2 regions of the Nocardia sp. NPDC056100 genome follow, and region 2 is predicted to be linked to the other one. Evidence: riboswitches for the same ligand, from Rfam matches in the RefSeq annotation. Region 2 holds a riboswitch; the other holds the start of a gene.
The links. Region 2 has a riboswitch for ZMP and ZTP ahead of ACFC0O_RS13700 (hypothetical protein). Riboswitches for the same ligand answer to the same signal wherever they lie in the genome.
Positions count from the first base shown of each region.

Region 1: another riboswitch for ZMP and ZTP. It lies ahead of glyA (serine hydroxymethyltransferase); the one in region 2 lies ahead of ACFC0O_RS13700 (hypothetical protein).

Region 1 is NZ_JBHJVY010000004.1:826,491-835,738, reverse strand. It holds gene ACFC0O_RS34285 (FAD-dependent monooxygenase) at 1-420, opposite strand, end outside; gene ACFC0O_RS34280 (TetR/AcrR family transcriptional regulator) at 524-1,255, shown strand; gene ACFC0O_RS34275 (limonene-1,2-epoxide hydrolase family protein) at 1,372-1,794, shown strand; gene ACFC0O_RS34270 (acyl-ACP desaturase) at 1,865-2,722, opposite strand; gene ACFC0O_RS34265 (LGFP repeat-containing protein) at 2,884-3,405, opposite strand; gene ACFC0O_RS34260 (PhoH family protein) at 3,614-4,906, opposite strand; gene ACFC0O_RS34255 (DUF488 domain-containing protein) at 5,244-5,630, opposite strand; gene ACFC0O_RS34250 (hypothetical protein) at 5,652-5,924, shown strand; gene ACFC0O_RS34245 (glutaredoxin family protein) at 6,004-6,354, shown strand; gene glyA (serine hydroxymethyltransferase) at 6,424-7,719, opposite strand; ZMP/ZTP riboswitch at 7,837-7,922, opposite strand; gene ACFC0O_RS34235 (DUF885 domain-containing protein) at 7,969-9,165, opposite strand.
Region 2 is NZ_JBHJVY010000002.1:445,523-454,770, reverse strand. It holds gene ACFC0O_RS13735 (hypothetical protein) at 1,017-1,472, opposite strand; gene ACFC0O_RS13730 (GntR family transcriptional regulator) at 1,472-1,819, opposite strand; gene ACFC0O_RS13725 (hypothetical protein) at 1,947-2,459, shown strand; gene ACFC0O_RS13720 (ferredoxin) at 2,456-3,055, opposite strand; gene ACFC0O_RS13715 (hypothetical protein) at 3,134-3,685, shown strand; gene ACFC0O_RS13710 (cupin domain-containing protein) at 4,123-4,497, shown strand; gene ACFC0O_RS13705 (hypothetical protein) at 4,521-4,895, shown strand; gene ACFC0O_RS13700 (hypothetical protein) at 5,089-6,057, opposite strand; ZMP/ZTP riboswitch at 6,085-6,164, opposite strand; gene ACFC0O_RS13695 (hypothetical protein) at 6,576-6,974, shown strand; gene ACFC0O_RS13690 (hypothetical protein) at 7,347-7,478, opposite strand; gene ACFC0O_RS13685 (hypothetical protein) at 7,707-7,895, opposite strand; gene ACFC0O_RS13680 (hypothetical protein) at 8,182-8,349, shown strand; gene ACFC0O_RS13675 (hypothetical protein) at 8,651-9,067, opposite strand.

The DNA of each region.
Region 1 (9,248 bases), on a different contig from region 2:
ATTGGCGAATTCGACGTGGACACCGTCGGCGGTGTCGGATAGGGCGGTAATGGTGTCGTCGAAGAGGTATTCGCACTGGCCTGCGGTGCGCTCATACATGACCTCGGACAGATCGCCGCGCAGGATCTCGATATCGCCGCCGGTGAAATCGCCTGAGATGAGCGCCTTTTGGTTGCCCGCCTCGTCGACGATGACCATATCGGTCTTACCGGTCTGGCGAGCCTTGACGTCCTCCAGGATGCCCATGCGCTCGAGCACGGTCATATGGGTGTGACCGGTGAAGTCGACGGCCTGGCCGCCCTGCCGCAGGGCGGGGGCCTTCTCCACGACGGTGACCGTGAAGCCGTAGCGATCGAGCCAGTAGGCCAGGGCCGGGCCCGCGATGGAAGCGCCCGAGATGAGAACCGTGGTCTTACGCATGATGTCTATCCTTCGTTAATTGCGTCCGTCGGCCGCTGTTGTTAATTAGCGTATGCTGGACGCAGAAGAACGTCAAGCGACAGTTTTCGGAAGGATGGCGACGATGCCGGCACCGACCTCGTTCGAACTGCTCTGGGGCGCACCCGCGAAACCCAAACGCGGACCGAAACCCTCGCTCACGCTGGAGCGGATCGTCACCGAGGCCATCGCGCTCGCCGATACCGAGGGACTCGCGAACCTGTCCATGCAGCGCCTGGCCGAGCGCATCGGCTGCGCGAAAATGGCGCTCTACCGCTACGTGCCGGGCAAAACCGAACTCATCGCGCTCATGATCGACGCCGCCCTCGGCGCACCCCCGGAACCGATTGCGGCCCCGGCGAATTCGGCCGAACCGTGGCGCGACTACCTGCGGCTGTGGACCGAATCCATCGCCGAGCGCTACGACACGCACCCGTGGGCGCTGGAATTGACGCCCGGCATCCGGCCCATGGGACCGAACGAAATGGGCTGGCTCGAAAGCAGTCTCACCGCACTCGACGGCAGCGGTCTCGACGCCGCCGAACGCTTCGACGCCACGGTGCTGTTGATCGGCCACGCCCGCGCCCTGATCCAGCAGGTCGGCGGCGGCAACGGTGACGCGGATATGGAAGCGCAACTGATCGAGGAGATGGGTGCGGTGCTGGCCGAGCACGGCGAGCGCTTCCCACAGGTCGCCGCGGCGCTGGCCGAACAGGCCACCCGGCCGGACGAGGACACCGGCCGGAACAACGCCCTGAGTTTCGGCATCGACCGGATTCTCGACGGGCTCGGCGTGCTGATCGACAGCAGGAAGTAGCGATAGCGGGGCGTGGATCCCGGCCACAAGCATGCCGGGATGACGAAGGGGTGCGAAGTTGGGGGCGGTGGGCCGAAGGCCTATGGCCGCGCGGGACTTCGGCTTAGGCTCAATCCATGTCGGAGATACCTGAGTTGCAGCAGGATGCGGTCACCACGGTGCGGGAGTTCTTCGCCGCGATGGAGATGAAGGCCGTCACCGAGGCCCTCGAACTGGCCGATCCCGGCATCGTCTGGAAGAACACCTCGCTACCGGATGTGCGCGGGATCGATCGGGTGCGGTGGGTGCTGGACAAGCTCGCCAACCCGCGCTACGGATTCCGCGTGGATATGCACCACATCGCCGCGGACGAGGATGGCGTGGTGCTCACCGAGCGCACCGACTATCTGCGCTTCGGGCCGGTGGAGATCGCGTTCTGGGTGTGCGGCACCTTCGAACTGAGCGATGGCCGAATCACGCTGTGGCACGACCACTTCAGCTGGGAGAACTTCCTGCGCGGCACTGTGGCCGGACTGTTCCGGGCCGCGCTCTCCCGCTGAGGTTCCGCACCGAAACGCAAAACCGGCTGCCCCGAATCGGGACAGCCGGCGTATCCACGACGGTGTGGAATCAGGGTCGCAGGTGATCCAGTTCGGCGCGGGCCTTCTCACCGGCTTCGCTGAAGTCGGTGCGGGTGAAGATCTTCCACTGCTCGAGCAGCGGGCCGAAGACCAGCGCGGGCTCGTTCGCGCTGTCATAGATGCCCGCCTCGGCGAGCACCTCGTCACTGGTCTTGCCGTCGGCGAGCTTGACCACGGGCACGTGGAAGTCGGCGACGCGGTCCGCGATGGCGCGCACGGCCTGATCCGGAACCACGTCGAGCGCGGCCGCGACGATGTTCGCGAAGAACACCGCCTGCAGTTCGTCATCGGCGGCCAGGCGCTCGGCGATGGACGCGACGATCGGATTGTCCGCGGTGGCGGCGGTATTGCGATGCCGCACGGCCGCTGCCAACTCTTCGAACGCGCAGGTGGCCAGCACATCGATCAGGTGCATGGCGGGGCGGCGGAAGCTCTCGGTCATATGCGCCATGCGCAGGCGCTCGAGGCCGATCGGATCGACCGCGCGGGTCACCATGAGGTAGTTGCGGATCAGGATCTCGTGCCGGTTCTCCTCGGCGGTCCAGCGGCCGACCCAGCGCCACCAGGCGCCGGTCCGCAGGTACATGCCGATCTCCCGGTGATAGGAGGGCAGATTGTCGGCAACCAGCACGCTCACCGTGAGGGCGAGCTTGGAGACCTCGCTGAGCTCGGATTGCCCGGGCTCCCAATCGGTTCCGCCGAGGAACTCGAAATTGCGGCCGTCATCCCACGGCACGTAGTCATGGGGCTGCCATTCGGCGGCCGCCGCGATATGGCGGGTGAGGTTCGCCTCCACCTCTGCCGCGAGCCAGTCCAACAGTTCCCGGTCGGCCAATTGCTTCTGCACGGAGACAACCTAGCGGCTGCGGAGCAAACGTGGGGATCTTCGCCTCGCATTCACAATCGCTATCGCCGCCCCGTTGGTATCCGCACAGGAAAACGACGGGTCAGCGCGGTCCGGGGCGGGGAAGGCTCCGGACCGCGCCGTCCACTATCGGCTGGGAACGCTCACTTCTCGGTGACGGTGGTCTTGTTGTCGACCCAGGTGATGGTGCCGCCGGTGAACTCGCTCTGCTTACCGCCGGTGATATCGGTCTCGTCGGAGGTGGGGTAGCCGAGTTTGCCGCTCGGACCGCCGTTCTCCTCCCACGCCTTGCGAATCTCGCCCCACACCACGTGGATTCCGGTGGCCGGGCTGGAGACGATCGCGCCGCCCGCGAATTCCTGCATCTTGCCGCCGCCGGGGCCCTCCTGCTGTGCGCCGGTGGGCAGGCCGAGCGGGCCTGTCACGCCGCCCATTTCGTTGTACTTGGCCAGGAAGTCACCGGCGACGGTGACCTCCGCGCCATCGCGGGTGGCGATCTTGGTTTCGGTGGCGTGCTCGGTGGTGGTCTCGGCCATGACCGTGGTGCTGGTGGTCGCCGTATCGGATTTCGAATCCTTGTTGTCCTTATCGCAGCCCGCGGTGAAGGCGGTGATGACTGCGAGGGCCGCGATGAAACCGGCCGAACGTCGAGCGAAGGTGTGCATTGCATCCTCTCGATAACCCGGGCCAGCCACTCGGCAATCTTTCGGCGAATACACACTTCTCACCGAATCGACCGACGAGCAGGTATTTGACCGGAATATACCCTGCGGATTATGAGATGAAACACACGCCATGAATTTGCCCGACCGAGTCGACGAATCGACTCGGCCGGGCAAGGGTTTTCACGGGTTTCGAGCGGACCGGCAACGCTTACGCGTTGGGGCCGAACTCCTCCAGCATCTCGGTGACCAGCGCCGCGATCGGCGAACGCTCACTGCGGGTCAGGGTGATGTGCGCGAAGAGCGGATGCCCCTTGAGCTTCTCGATCACCGCGGCGACACCGTCGTGTCGCCCGACTCGCAGATTGTCGCGCTGGGCCACATCGTGCGTGAGCACCACCCGCGATCCACTGCCCAAACGGCTCAGCACCGTGAGCAGCACATTGCGTTCGAGGGACTGCGCCTCGTCCACGATCACGAAGGAATCGTGCAGCGACCGCCCGCGAATGTGGGTGAGCGGCAACACCTCCAGCATGCCGCGCGCCTGCACCTCCTCCATCACCTCCGGGCTGGCGAGCCCGTCCAGGGTGTCGAAGACGGCCTGCGCCCACGGCCCCATCTTCTCGCTCTCGGAGCCGGGCAGATAGCCCAGATCCTGGCCGCCGACCGCGTACAGCGGACGGAAGACCACCACCTTGCGATGGGTGCGGCGCTCCAGCACCGCTTCCAGGCCCGCGGTCAGCGCGAGCGCGGACTTGCCGGTTCCGGCGCGGCCGCCCATCGACACGATGCCGATGCTCTCGTCCAGCAGCAGATCCAGGGCGATGCGCTGTTCGGCGGAACGGCCGTGCAGGCCGAACGCCTCCCGGTCACCGCGCACCAGCTGCACCCGCTTATCCGGCGAGACGCGGGCCAGTGCGCTGCCCCGGGCGCTCAGTAGCCGAATACCGGTGTGGCACGGCATATCCCGGGCCTCATCCAGATCGATCACCGAATCGCTGTAGAGCTTGTCGACGATTTCGGAGCCCACCTCCATCTCCACCATGCCGGTCCAGCCGGAGGTGACGACATCCTGTGCGTGATATTCCTCGGCCCGCAGGCCGACCGCGCTCGCCTTGACGCGCATCGGAATGTCCTTGGATACCAGTACGACTCGCTGACCCTCGGCCGCGAAGTTGAGCGCGCAGGCGAGAATCCTGGAATCGTTGCTGTCGGTGCGGAATCCGACGGGCAGCACATTCGGATCGGTGTGGTTCAACTCCACCTGGAGTGTCCCGCCACCGGTTCCGACCGGTATCCGCTGATCAAGCCGACCGTGGGCCAGACGAAGATCGTCCAGCATCCGAAGTGCCTCGCGGGCAAACCAGCCCAGTTCGTGGTGGTGACGTTTTGCCTCGAGTTCACTGATGACCACGAGCGGCAGCACCACGTGATGCTCGCCGAAGCGTGTCAGTGCCCAAGGGTCGGAGAGCAGTACCGACGTATCCACGACGAAGGTTTTCAGTCCTGATTCGGACGACTGCGAGGCGCGAACTCCCGGACCTGTGGTGCGCGTGCCCCGGTTGGAGGCGGCGCTCGGTGTGGGAGCGTTGACGGAGCGTGCATCAGTCACGGTGGGCTCCTTTGCCACTCGCGCGGCACCGCGCAAGCGTTCTCGCTGGGCCGGTCGGGCTCTAGGGTCGTACGACCCGAGGGCCGGGTGCCGGCCCCCTCGCACTGAGTTGCTCAGTCACGATCAGGACCTCCCGTACGAACCACACCTACGCGGCCCGCACAACCGACGCTACATTCGAAATCGCGATCCGGCTTCCCGACTGGCAGGCACATTGGTGAAGAACTCGTTAACGCGCTCCCCCTCTGGGCGTTTCGTCCAATTCATCGAGCAGGATCGGGACGTGACTGTGCTCAGGCACTTTCACCGCCGTCACCAGCGTCAACGGTTCCGCGGCGGCCTCGCGGCGCAAACGCGCCAAAGCGGCCTGCGCCGGGTCCGCGGCGAGTTCAACTCGATACCGTGTCTCGAATTCGGCGCGTCGCGTGTCCGGATCGTCGTGATACCACTTCCGGAGTTCGTTCGAGGGCGTCACCTCCTTCACCCATTCGTCGATCGCCGCCGCCTGTTTGCTGACCCCGCGCGGCCACAGTCGATCCACCAGCACCCGGCGGCCGTCATCGGCCGCGGGCGCGTCGTACACACGCTTGACCCGGTACCTCGGTTGCTGTGCCATCGGTCCATTACAGTCGAGGTCATGGCCGATACACAGGAACTCGAGGCGCTCTCCACCAAGGATTTGCACGACCGGGCCGTGAAGCTGGCGGTTCGCCACGGTGATGTGAAGTTCCTCTGGGAGCTGCTCAAGTCCATCCCCGCCGCCGAGGCCGCCGCGGGCGATCTGGGCGAGAGCGAGGCCGACATCAAGTACGTGCTGCCCATGCTGGACGACTACGTACACGCGGGCGAAGGCGAGATCGGCGAGGTGCTGCGCCCGATGTACATCGACTACCTGACCAAACGCTCCTAGTCGATAGCTGTGCGGTACCGCCGGAACCGGTACCGCGATGGTGTTCGCGGGCAATCCCTTTCGGCTCTAGAATCCGGACATGACCGCTGAGACCACCCCGGAGCTGGTCGTCTATCGACGCCCGGGCTGCCCCTTCTGCGCTCGCCTGCGCCGGGTGCTCAATCGCAACGGGATCGTCTACAGCGAGATCGATATCTGGGACGATCCGGAGGCCGCGGCGTTCGTCCGCAAGGTCGCCGACGGCAATGAGACGGTGCCGACGGTGAAGCTGACAATCGGTGCGCAGGAGCGCTATTGGGTCAATCCGCGACCGCAGTGGCTGCTCACGGTGATCAACACCGACGCCCCCGCGTTGACCGGCGGGCCGAAGAGCTACTGGCCGATCCGCCGCGACGACCTCCCCCGCCCGCGCCCGCCGCAGGCCAACTGACCCCTCCGCAAAGTAGCAGGCCCGCAGCGATTTCGATCGCTGCGGGCCTGCTGTTGCCTATGGCTGGACTCAGCCGAGCAGACGCCAGTCCTCCAGGCCCTCGTAGAGGGGGAACTGCTGGGCCAGCGTGGAAACGCGCTGACGCAGCGAATCCAGATCGGCGGAGCCGGTGAGGGCGGCCGCGATGATCTCGGCGACCTCGGTGAACTCGGTATCGCCGAAGCCGCGGGTGGCCAGCGCCGGGGTGCCGATGCGCAGACCCGAGGTGACCATCGGCGGGCGCGGGTCGAACGGAACGGCGTTGCGGTTCACGGTGATTCCGATTTCGTGCAGCAGATCCTCGCCCTGCTGACCGTCCAGCTGCGAGTTGCGCAGGTCCACCAGGACCAGGTGCACATCGGTGCCGCCGGTGAGCACGTTGATGCCCTTGGCGGTGCAGTCGGCGGCGGTCAGGCGCTCGGCCAGGATCTTCGCACCGGACAGGGTGCGCTCCTGGCGCTCCTTGAACTCGGGTGTGCCGGCGATCTTGAACGACACGGCCTTGGCGGCGATGGCGTGCATGAGCGGCCCGCCCTGCTGACCCGGGAACACCGCCGAGTTCAGCTTCTTGGCGAATTCCTGCTTGGCCAGGATCAGACCGGAGCGGGGACCGCCCAGGGTCTTGTGCACGGTGGAGGACACCACATCGGCGTGCGGCACCGGCGACGGGTGCAGCCCGGCCGCGACCAGACCGGCGAAGTGCGCCATATCGACCCACAGGTACGCGCCGACCTCATCGGCGATCTCGCGGAAGGCCGCGAAATCCAGGTGCCGCGGGTACGCGGACCAACCGGCGACGATCACCTTGGGGCGGGTGTCGCGGGCGATCTTGCGCACCTCGTCCATATCGACGCGGTGGTCTTCCTTGCTGACGCCGTAGGCGTGCACCTCGTACAGCTTGCCCGAGAAGTTCAGGCGCATACCGTGCGTGAGGTGACCGCCGTGCGCGAGATCCAGGCCGAGCAGCTTCTCGCCCGGGTTCATCAGCGCCATCAGCACCGCGGCATTGGCCTGCGCACCCGAATGCGGTTGCACGTTGGCGTAATCCGCGCCGAACAGCTCGGTCACGCGGGCGCGCGCGAGATCCTCGACGATGTCGACGTTCTCGCAGCCGCCGTAGTAGCGGCGGCCCGGGTAGCCCTCGGCGTACTTGTTGGTGAGCACGCTGCCCTGCGCCTGCAGCACCGCGCGCGGCACGAAGTTCTCCGAGGCGATCATCTCGAGGGTGTCGCGCTGGCGGGCGAGCTCGCCGCCCATCGCGGCAGCGACCTCGGGATCGAGCTCAGCGAGGGACTGGGAATTGACAGAGGAGGTCGTCTGCGTCACGGGGCCGAGTGTATTGGCCACGCCCGGAGTGTCGGCCAGGGGGTTCTGTGTGTCTTGATGCTGATTCATCGCAACCTCCGTGCTCGGAGGATTCTCGGGGGTGCCGAAAGTCCTCACGCCCAGCACCCAGGCGCGCGGTGCGGGACTTCGGTGCTTCCCGGTGGTTACATCCACCTCAGAGTGCGCCAGTCGCGGTGGTGTCAGCTTATCTTGCAGCCGGCCATGCTTCGGACTCGCACTTCGCGACGCTCACATTCGGCGGATCGCGCCCGGGGTGAGGGGTTCGTCGAGGAGGCGGCGGAAACGCTCGGAGCGATCGGCTGCATCGGGGGCCTGATCGAGCCAGCCGCCGAGCAGGCGGTAGCCCTCCACATAGGTGGAGATGTAGGCGCGCCACAGGGGTGAGGACAGGAAGCGCAGGGATTGGCGGGCGCGCTCGGGGGTGACCAGGCTCCAGCGCTGCAGGAATTCCGCGACCTCGTCCTCACCGCGATGCCGGTCGTGCAGCAGTAGCGCGGCATCCTGGCGCACGCCCAGCAGTTTCGCCGAGGCGGTCGAAATGCGTTCCGCGCGTTCACCATCGAAGCGCAGCCCGAGATCGGCGTAGATCTCCTGCGCCCAGCGGCCCCAGCCCGGGCCGACGATCGACTTCAGCGCCAGATCGGCCAGCCCCTCGGCCATCAGGCACTGCGGGGTGTTGACCACGAACAGGGTCTGCTCATCCTGACCCGCGCCCACCAGTCCGGCTTCCTTACGGCAGTGCTCGGTGTGATGACCCGGATACGACTCGTGCGCGATCAGATGCGGCAGCTGCGACAGATGCTGTTTCAGGTCGGAGTTGATGGCCACGCGGGACTGATAGTTGCCCAGGTAGTAATTGAAGCCGGACCACGGCTTATCGCCCACCACTTCGTATTCCACGCGTTCGTGATCGGGCAGCGGATAGCGTTCGCGCACCAGCTCGCGCAGCGCGCTGGAGAACGCGTCCACGCATTCGCGCAGCCGTTCGGGCGGAATCTCATCGCCGCGGCGATGCGCGGTGATGCGGTCGAACAGCGATCCCTCACCCGGCAGCACCTCGTCGAGTTGCCGATGCGCTTCGCGATAGTCGTCCTCGTCACCGGGTGCGATATCGACGTCGAAATACGCGCGCACCTCATCGATGAAGGAGATGTCATCGCCCGCGAATTTCCGCGCGGAGCATTCCAGCGCGCGCAGGTGCGCGTCCAGGAATTCGGTGCGCTCGGGCGCGAGGCCCGCGTCCGGCAGGTCTTTCAGCAGCGCGGCGGCTTTGTGCGCGAGCGCGCGCGGCTCCGGCTTCGGCGCGTTCTCACTCGCCCGGCGCAGTGCCGGATCACCGGTGTAGGCATCGACGAAACCCTCCTCCAACCGGTCGAAAGCCAGACCGAGACGCAGGTATTCGGTGACCAGTGGATGCGCTGCCATAACAGGCGACTGTATTGGATCGCACGGCTTCCGGTGACGTGGACGCCGACGCGGCTATGGCATATGTCACGCCGGTTACTGGT
Region 2 (9,248 bases):
CGTTCGGTCGGCGGGAATAGCGGAGGATCCGTGGAAGCGGGCCATACCCGACTCGGATCGCAGGGAACGAAGGCCCAGACCGATATATCGACCTCCGGTGAGCCGTATACCGGTACTGATCTTGAAGGTGTCGATGAGATCGGTCAGAGGGATGGTGTCGAGGTAGGGAATGACCCGGAAGGCACCATCAGGTCCGGGGGTATAGTCGAATCTGATCTCACTAAGAGCAGGTATGTGTTTGCGCTGCAAGCGCTTTCGATACCGGTCTGGCGACCTGAGCGCACCCGCACGCCGGAGCAGATCCGAGGCCGGGGGCGTTCCGGGGGTCACCGGCTCAGGCGCACGGCGCCTTTCCCACGCGAAATGGTCACGGCCTCAAGGTAGTCGGCAATCGCATACCCCGCAAAGCATATATTCGGCCCACCAGTGATGCCGCGCTGTGTGATTCAGTCAGCGTGCCGGGAGGAGTATCGAATGCTCAGATGCTGGATCTACTCGGTGTACTCATGCGTCTCGAATGAGCTCGCCGTAATGGGCGCTATGGTGTTCCGATGATCTACCACCGAAAGGGCAATGCCGCGTAGGCGGCCCTCAGCGATACGGGCCGAGCAGCCACTCCGCCCACGTCGTCCCCTCCTCACCATTGATCGGGTCTCCGGATCTTGCGCCGCCGATATCCGTCGACTGGACCGAATCCGTTTCCACCCGAACGCGACCGCGCTCGCATACCGCTCATGGCGTGCCCTGGCAGGCCGCTCAGCTCGCTATATCCACGCAGAACTGGTTGACCATGGCTGCGACCTCCGCGAGTGTCATCCCGAATCCATCAAGAATCGCGACCATCTCGAACAAGTCGTGCACGCTCTGCCCACGCACAGTGCCCGTGAATTACGTCGGCTCGTAACCGCTCTGGATGCTCGAATCGTGGCTGGTATCACGGGGTTTCGATCCGATACCGACTGGAGATGGTGGCGTGCACCGTTGTGAAGCGACGAGAGGTCTGCAACCGGACGGGCTTACGGTGCGATGCCCATTGCCCACAGTGCGGCTGCGGGATCTCTCATCGAGACCGTAACCCGCCGACCGCTGTTCGTACGGATACGTAGTCCAGGGCCGGTGTTCAGGGCCAGCATCCAGCCGCGGCGCGGTCGCCAACCAACCCCGGCACTGGACCACGGCCCGCTCGGCAAATCGATGATCTCGGCGTGAGCGATGTCAGCGCGGGCGATGGTCACCCGGGGGAAACCGAAAGGGCCCAGGCTCACCGCCAGACCGACGGGACCTGCGGTGACACGCTGAGTCGAGGTGACCGCTGTGATCAGGAGGGATATGAGCCAGACTGCGGTAACCAGAATGTTGTTCAATCCGGGGTCCTTGACCGAAATGATCGTCCAGAGAACCACAATCGGGATGCCGATAACCAGCATTACCCAGTTGGTCGCACGGCACGTATAGACCGCCGCGGTAGGCATCACATCAACTCCTCGATCATGCCGAGCACTTCGGCCTTGTTGTACCCATGCCTGCGCGCGACATCGATCAGCCCCCGCACGGCCTGCTCCATCGGAGCCGTCGACGGCGCGGACGCGGTGACCCGCACGCCGCGTCCGCGCCGGAAGTCCACCACGCCCTCTTCCCGCAGTCGCCGGTACGCGGCCAGCACGGTATTGCGATCGACGGACAGTGCCTCCGCCAATTCCGTTGCGGGTGGCAACTGTTCGTTGACCACCAACTCACCAGTGGTCACCGCACGCCGTACGCATGCGGCGATCTGCTCGTGCAACGAGACTCGGGAAGCCTGATCGATGTACCACAGCATGATACTAATAAGACTAGCACCATCTGCCGAAATGAGTACCCCGAAAGTTGGGCCGACTCACGTCTCGCACGGGGAGATTCGCGCGGTGTGACCGCCAGATCGGACGCACTCCAGTTACGCTGGCGCGGTGGAGATTCGACCTTTCGACCGCATCGATCTCACTAAAGTGTTGCCAGCCCTTTCCATAGATGAGGCGGCCCGAATCCGTCGCGCGGCCGCGCGCATCGACCTCTCCGCGCCGGCACCCGGACGTTCTGGTTGGACGTGGTTTCCGGATCGTGTCACCTACACCGAGAGCGGAGAGCGATGGGTTGTTTTCGGTATCGCGTTCTCATACGCTTCCGGTCCTCAGCGCGACGGGGTGGAGTTCGACCTGTCCGTCATTCGGGAGCAGCCACCGTCGTTGGCAGTGGAAATATCGACCGACATCGACTGCTGGTGCGAGACTGACCACCGCTACCACACGATCCGTTCGCAGTCATGGCTCGTTGGAACACCGGAATCGTTCATTCAGGCATTCGAATCCGCGACCGCCACACTCGCGCAATGGATTACCGGCAGTCACACCGCTGCCGACTACCGCGTCACGACCGGGCTTCCGAGCCCGTCGGTGACGCTGGGATCTGGTTCGCAGAACTAAGGCGATGCCTCGGCCACGAGGAGTGGCGATGTCGGGAGGGACCCTGTTACAGGGGTCGGCAGCGGATCGTCGGCGGTCGGGTATCGATCGTTCTCCAACCTGAACACATACTCCCGCAGGTCGGTTTCGAGGTTGGTCGCCAGGTAGGTTAGGAAGTCGCGAACACCCTCTGCCGCTTCGACTCTCTGGGCGATATCGCCAGCTTTGGTGTACTCCGCGAGCAACTGCCGAAGGTGCTCGGTGACCTTATCGCGGCCACTCCACCACGCCCGAACAGCCGCGGGAGTCCAGCGCGAGTCTCCATCGGAGGCATAGCCGTCGAACGGGTCGTCCGCTGCTGCCGCCAGCAGGCCCTCGACCTCAGCCGGCGACTTCGGCTGGCGATAGACGAACTCGTTGTAGTACCCACCCCCGTAGAGCACATTGCGCGGCGCGTGAATCCTTCCGGTCCAACAGGTATCGGTCTGCCCGGTGTAGAAGGGGCCTGGCACGTTCATCCAGTGCCGGTCCGCCCACCTGTCACCGTGGTAGAGCGAATCGTTGAGGTCGCGCCGGACCGACGTCATCGGATCCCAGCGTCGGGGTAGATCGCTCATGACACACCATCATTCCCCATCCTCGGCTCGCGGCGGTGAGTGTCAGTCGTCGGACCTCCCCCGCAGTTACCGATACAGTTGGGTGAGGCGAAAGATGGGGCTGGCGTGGCGATTTGCTTCGAACTGGTAGTGAACTTCGGCGACAATATCGACGCGGCACGTGCGGCAGTGTTGTCCTGCTCCCGAACCTCGGGGAGGGGTCCCCTCGGAGTGGGGGATCACCAGATCCCTTTGCATGCGCCGTTGCTGCGTACCGACGGGCCCTTCATCGAGTTGTCGATTCTGCCGGTGGCAGTCGGGTTCGGTGTCGCGTTGGATGGCACAGTTCCCCGATTCGCTCTTACCGCAGCGGAACTGACCGCGCTCGGTAACCACCTATACGAACTGCTGGCCGCATTCGACGGATACGTCGCCGCGACGGTCGGCTGGGACCCGGAGTGGATGATCGACCCCGCCGAACTCAAAAGAGAGTGGTTCGACGAGCCGGGCGAGGCATCACCACACGGCCTTGTCCTCTCCGAGGCCACACACGCTGAGCTCGGTTTGGGAGATGGCTCCATCGTCTTCCAGCCTGGATACCGATGGATACCGTATCGCGGTGAATCACCCAGCACCCTGACAGCCGACTGACGAATCGGCCTGTACTGGCAAGCGCGGTCATCGGCAATGTACTGGGTGAGCGGCCGAGCCATTTAGTGCGTGCAAATCTCTCAATGCCTTGGCGTGGCAGCGGTTTTCATCAATAGCATGTGCTCGTGAAATTTGGGGTCTGAGCCAAGCGGCTTTCGATGACGAACCGATCCCTGCCACGGGTACGCGCTGTTGTGGATGCTGTTCGCACCGCACCGAGGAAACTTGCGGGGAGGGATGGTGGGCCGACAGGAGTGGTTCCCGATAGTTTGCGGGAATTTCGTCGGTCGCGCTGAACCATTGGGTCCGATCGCACTTGTGTCGGCTCTCAATAAGTCGTGCTTATGAGCCGATACGCACAACGCCGTTGTTCCGAGAAGGAGCTCACGCGACGGTAATAGGGCTGGTTCCGTTGTTCATCACCTGGAGAGAACCCTTTGAGCACAACAACACTCGCCGACGCCCCCGAGTTCCGAAACGGCGACTCACTCTGCCGCTCGCTGGCCACCCCCTCGCTGGGGACCGTCGACCTCGCTGTCTGGCGCGTCGACATGCCACCGGGGTCGACCGGCAAGGAGCACACCCTGGACAGGGAAGAAGTGTTCGTCGTCGAAACCGGCAGGCTCGCAGTCACTCTGAACGGTCGCGGCTTGCTGGTGGACGCCGGCAGCGCCGTCATCGTGCCGCCCCACACCCCGTTCAGCGCGTCCAACGGCTCGGACACCGAGCCCGCCACCGTGATCGGCTGCGCGCCCGCGGGTATCACCGCAACCCTGGACGCGCTCACCGTCACCCCGCCCTGGACCGCCTGAACCCTGTAGCAAAGGACATCCCCATGACCGTCGTAAACCTCGACCAGGCCTCCGTTTTCACCAGCGACGGGTTCACCTTCCGCCCCCTGGCCGTCCCCTCCCGCGGATCCACCGATCTGGCGATCTGGCGGGTGGACGCCGCCCCCGCGGCAATCAGCGTCGAGCACAGCATGTCCCGCGAGGAAGTGTTCATCTCGCACACCATCGGCCTGCACGTCACCATGTCCGGTGAAGAACACCACCTGGCCCCCGGCGATGCCCTGTCCGTCCCGCCCAACACCAAGCTCGTCATCACCAATCCCTCACCCGACACCATCGCCACCTTCACCGCCGTCACCTCGGTCGGCATGCTCGGCACCATCGGCGACAACACCTTCGCCCCACCCTGGGCACAATAAGGCCGCTATCGATCCCGAAGCGGTTCACAGGAAGTCAGCCAACACGTCCTGCCCGGACCGCTGGATTTCGCTACGCCCGGATGCCAAATCCGTGGCCAAATCCAGCGGATCCGGGGCCAGCGTGCGGCAGTTCCCAGCCACGCGCCATGCGGCAGGAGCGGATGTTGGGGCCGGTTGGGCCAGTTGCTGCGGTCTAGTGGTGAAAGAGTCGAACTCCGGTGCGGGCGAGGGTAATGCGGTGTTCGCGACACGCCTCGGCGACCGCGTCTGAGCGGAGGGAGCCGCCCGGTTCGACGATCAACTCAACTCCGTGTTCGGCGGCGGCGTCGACGTTGTCGCGGAATGGAAGATACCCGTCGGAGATGAGAGTGATGCCCGAGAGCTTGGCGGAGTGTCGCCGCGTCCACCAGGTGCGTGCCTTGCTTCCGGCGAGAATCGTGCAGTCGATGCGTGATTGCTGTCCCGCACCGACGCCGATAGTCATTCCGTCCCGGACGTAGACAACGGTGTTGGACTGGGTATAGCGGGCGGTGATCATGCCCAGCAGCGCATCGGTCACCGCGTTGTCGCTCAGCGTGTGACCGTCGGCCACCCGCAGCAGGTCCGCAGTGATCGGCACACTGTCGCGGTCCTGTTCGAGAGTGACACCGAAGACCGTCCGGGACTCCGATTCCGGTGGCCGGAAAGTCGGATCGATCTCGAAGACGAGGAAACGGCCGCCTTTCTTACGGGCAAGTGCCGCAACAGTTCCGGGAGCATAGCCCGGGGCGATGATGCCATCGGAGACGATCCCGGACAGCATGTCGACGAGCTCGTGATCGACCGGCTCGGATACCGCGATCATGTCGCCGTACGACGAGCGAGGATCCGCGTCGCGGGCTCGCGCATAAGCCGCCGTGACCGCACCGTCGCCCAATCTCCAACTCGCTCGCATGGTTTCGTCGACCGGCCCGGCGAGCGCCGCGCCTGCCGGGGAAACGTGTTTGAACGACGTAGCCGACACGTGGCCCGTGGCGCGACTCGCTTCGGCGACAAGCTGCCAGGCATTGAGCGCGTCGAGATAATTGATCATCGATGCGAAGCCGTGCACGACTCGAAGATGATCACCATCGGTCGAAACCCGTGCGGTTTGATGCGGATTCATGCCGTAACGCAAGTCCATTGTGCTCCCCGTCTCTGGTCTCGAGATGGGGAGCACCCAGGCGTACGACGCTCCGATACTGCGCTTCCTCGTGGTCGGCCCACGCAACGCCAGTCGCGATCGATCACACGCTAACCCACGCTCGACCGAACGGCCAACCAGACCGAAACGCGCTGCATTCGGCAGTTGCGGACACCGGAACGGCCCGAGTCGCCTCGGGCCGTTGATCTTTCGAGGGTCCGCTGCGGTCCGCGCGCCACGCGGCAATAGAGTGCGTTTTCGCCCACGGCCCATCACCTCGGGTTTGACGGAATCGTTCATCGCCCCGCGAGAACGGATAGACACTGCGCGAAGTGGCCGTCGAGCACGGCAACAGCGCGCTGCGTCCCCCGCGGGATTCCGGGCCGAGTCCTGCATGGATGTTTCGGCTCCGAGGATTGTCGCAGTTGGGCAGACCGCGCGCCGATGTGGCGTCACACTGAGGCGGGGCGGGTGGCTGCATCCGCTGAATATCCACTCCCACAGAAGGACTGGCAGCAATGGAACCCGACGGCGCCTCCGCTATCCCTGAACTGAGCATCATCCCGGACACGGAGGTCAAGCCAGAAGAGTTGGCCGCCCTGACGCTTCGATACAACGGAGATGTACCCGAAATTGTGGTGCAGAACAGCGAGCAGGCTCACGTCTTCCCGCGGACCCTGCCCATCCGGGACGGGTCAGGCAACCTGATCGCGCTCTACGCGGCGTATGCCATTCCCACAGCGTCCACTCGCGCTCTGCCTGTGTACAGCGGCAACTACAACGGCCTGACTATTGACGAACACCTCAAGCTCGACCTCACCAAACTGGATGAGATGTACGCGCGCCGCCAGGACAGTACGGGCCAGACCGACGACGACGTTGCGCAATATTCGGAGGACTGGCCTACGGGCATGTAACACGACCCCACCGAAAATCCCCACGGCTACCGAGCGCCAGGAGGGACACGGACTCGCGCACTCCCTGGTGCGCAATACGACCCACGAGTGAGGTACTCCTGCGCCGACGAGCCCACGTTCATCGGCGTTGCGTGAGTTCGTCCGACGTCGGATCGGCACGGCTGATTGATCTTCCGCCGCATCGCGCTGGCTCGTTCGGTCAGCGCGGTATGCGGCCAGGGCGTTCGGCGGCGGTGATGTGGCACCCCGTTCGAGGCCGTCGCCGACATCAGCGGGCCGCGGACTGTGACCAGCTGAAGGCCCCGCTCAGTTCGGACTGGGCGGGGCCTTTTCGCGGTCGGCTGTAGGGTCTGCCGCCCGGTGCGAGCAGATCTATTCGCTCGCGAAGTCCGCGTCGGTGCCGATTTCGATCATGGACTCGTGCTCCGTGTCGGTCTCGGTGGCCTCGGCGGCGTCCGCGGCGAACTCTGCTTCCTGGTCCGGCGTGGCGTTGTCGTTGCTCATGGTCGACTCCCTCTGTGGTTCGGACTAGGGCCAGGACACTTCTCGGTCCCGGCCGACTGATGATTACCGTATCCGGACCGGTTGCGGGTCTCGTTCCCGAAGTTGCACAGCGGAATTCATCACCGCGCAAGATCGCCCCTCCGGTCGTCGTCACCGGCATCATCGCTGCCGCCTGCGCTGGCCGGTGAAGTCAGCGCGGTATGCGGCAAAGTAGTGCGATCGCTGCGGTCAGACGAAAGGCACGATGTTCCAGCGATGCCGGTGTCGTCGCGCCGGTCGCCTCAGTGCGCGCTCGAATTCGTGGGCTACCTCAGGCAATCCCGCGTCTCGCAATTGGTTGGGTAGTTCGCCATCGGTCAGGGCACCGTCGGCCAAAAGTGCTTCTAGTGCGGCCAGCTTCACGGTGTCGATCGCCATTCAGCCATCCTGCCTGATGAAACCATGCTGCTGTGCAGTCGCATCGGCAGCGGCGGACGTTCCGCTGGCCTGAGATCGGTTCAGCTCGCTGACCCTCGGCGGCCGGTTCGCACAGCGCGGTATGTGGGATCTGATGCGCGGCCGAACGCTGAGAGACTTTCAGCCCGCTGATCTTTCGGTGCATCGGCCTAGCGGTTCCACCTGTGCGGTAGGCAAGTAGCAATAGAGTGAGTTCTACGGCTGGCCGTGGACAGCGGTTGCCGAAGTCCCCGGGAAGGGGATCATCGTGACCAACTTGTCGAGAATCGTAGAGCCCGCACTGCTGGAACTCGCAAGCCTGAAGGCCGCCATGACCGAAACCGAGCGGGTGAGGCTGGCTTCGAGGCTGAGCGCGATCGAGCAGGTCTTGCTCGGGCTTGCTGCTGTCCTTCCGTCCGACCCTCGGATGAACTGACGATGGCTTAGTCGGTCGAGGCTTCGACTGCTTTATCTCGCACGGCATAGCGCTGGCCGGTTTGGTCAGCGCGATATGCGGCAGAATAGTGCGTTCGATGTCGGTCGAACCGGGGCATTTCGACTACCGATGTGCGGGCGCGGTTGTGAAATTTACAACGGCGCAGAAGTCGGAAGTCGCAGCGATCCGCTGCCTCGGATCGACATGGCCAGTGGAGCTTCCGCTGTGCGACCCCGATCAGCGCGCCACACGGCAATGGCGTGTGTTGTTGGGAGGCCGCAATTGAGTCTCGATCGCGGGATCAGTCGACGTGAACGCGAACCGATGCTATGACCGCATTGTGGAAGCCGAACTGGGTGACGACAATCGTCCGATCCCCTGTCACCTTCGGAATCCATGTCAAGACCAAGGTAGGGGTACCGATCCAAACCCCGAGATCAATCGCATTGGCAGTGCCGGTTTCCCTGTCCTGGATGGCAATATTTCCGTAAGAACTCGTGCGCATAATTCCAAGCTTGTAGCGGTTGCCTACCTGAAAATCCGTACCGAAGATCGTCATCAAACCATTGGCGGATGTGACATCTGCGGAAGCGGGCGGGGCCGCCACCCCCATCGCGCACAAACCAGCCATAACCACACCCGCAACAGACGTTGATCTCACGCTCTCCCCATTCCGCGTGGCACGGCAGGAGATCCCTTCCGCACCAACCAATTTCACCACCGGACACTACCGCAACGAGATCTGTACGTCGGTAGGCGAACTATTCGGCCGACCTGGCCAGGAGCCACCCAGGCTGGCAGGCACGGCCGGAGGCCGACACTCTCGCTCTCATTGGCATGTGCGCGCATTGGGAAGCTGCTGTCGGCCAACCGGTTTGAACGGCCGACCAACGCGCGGG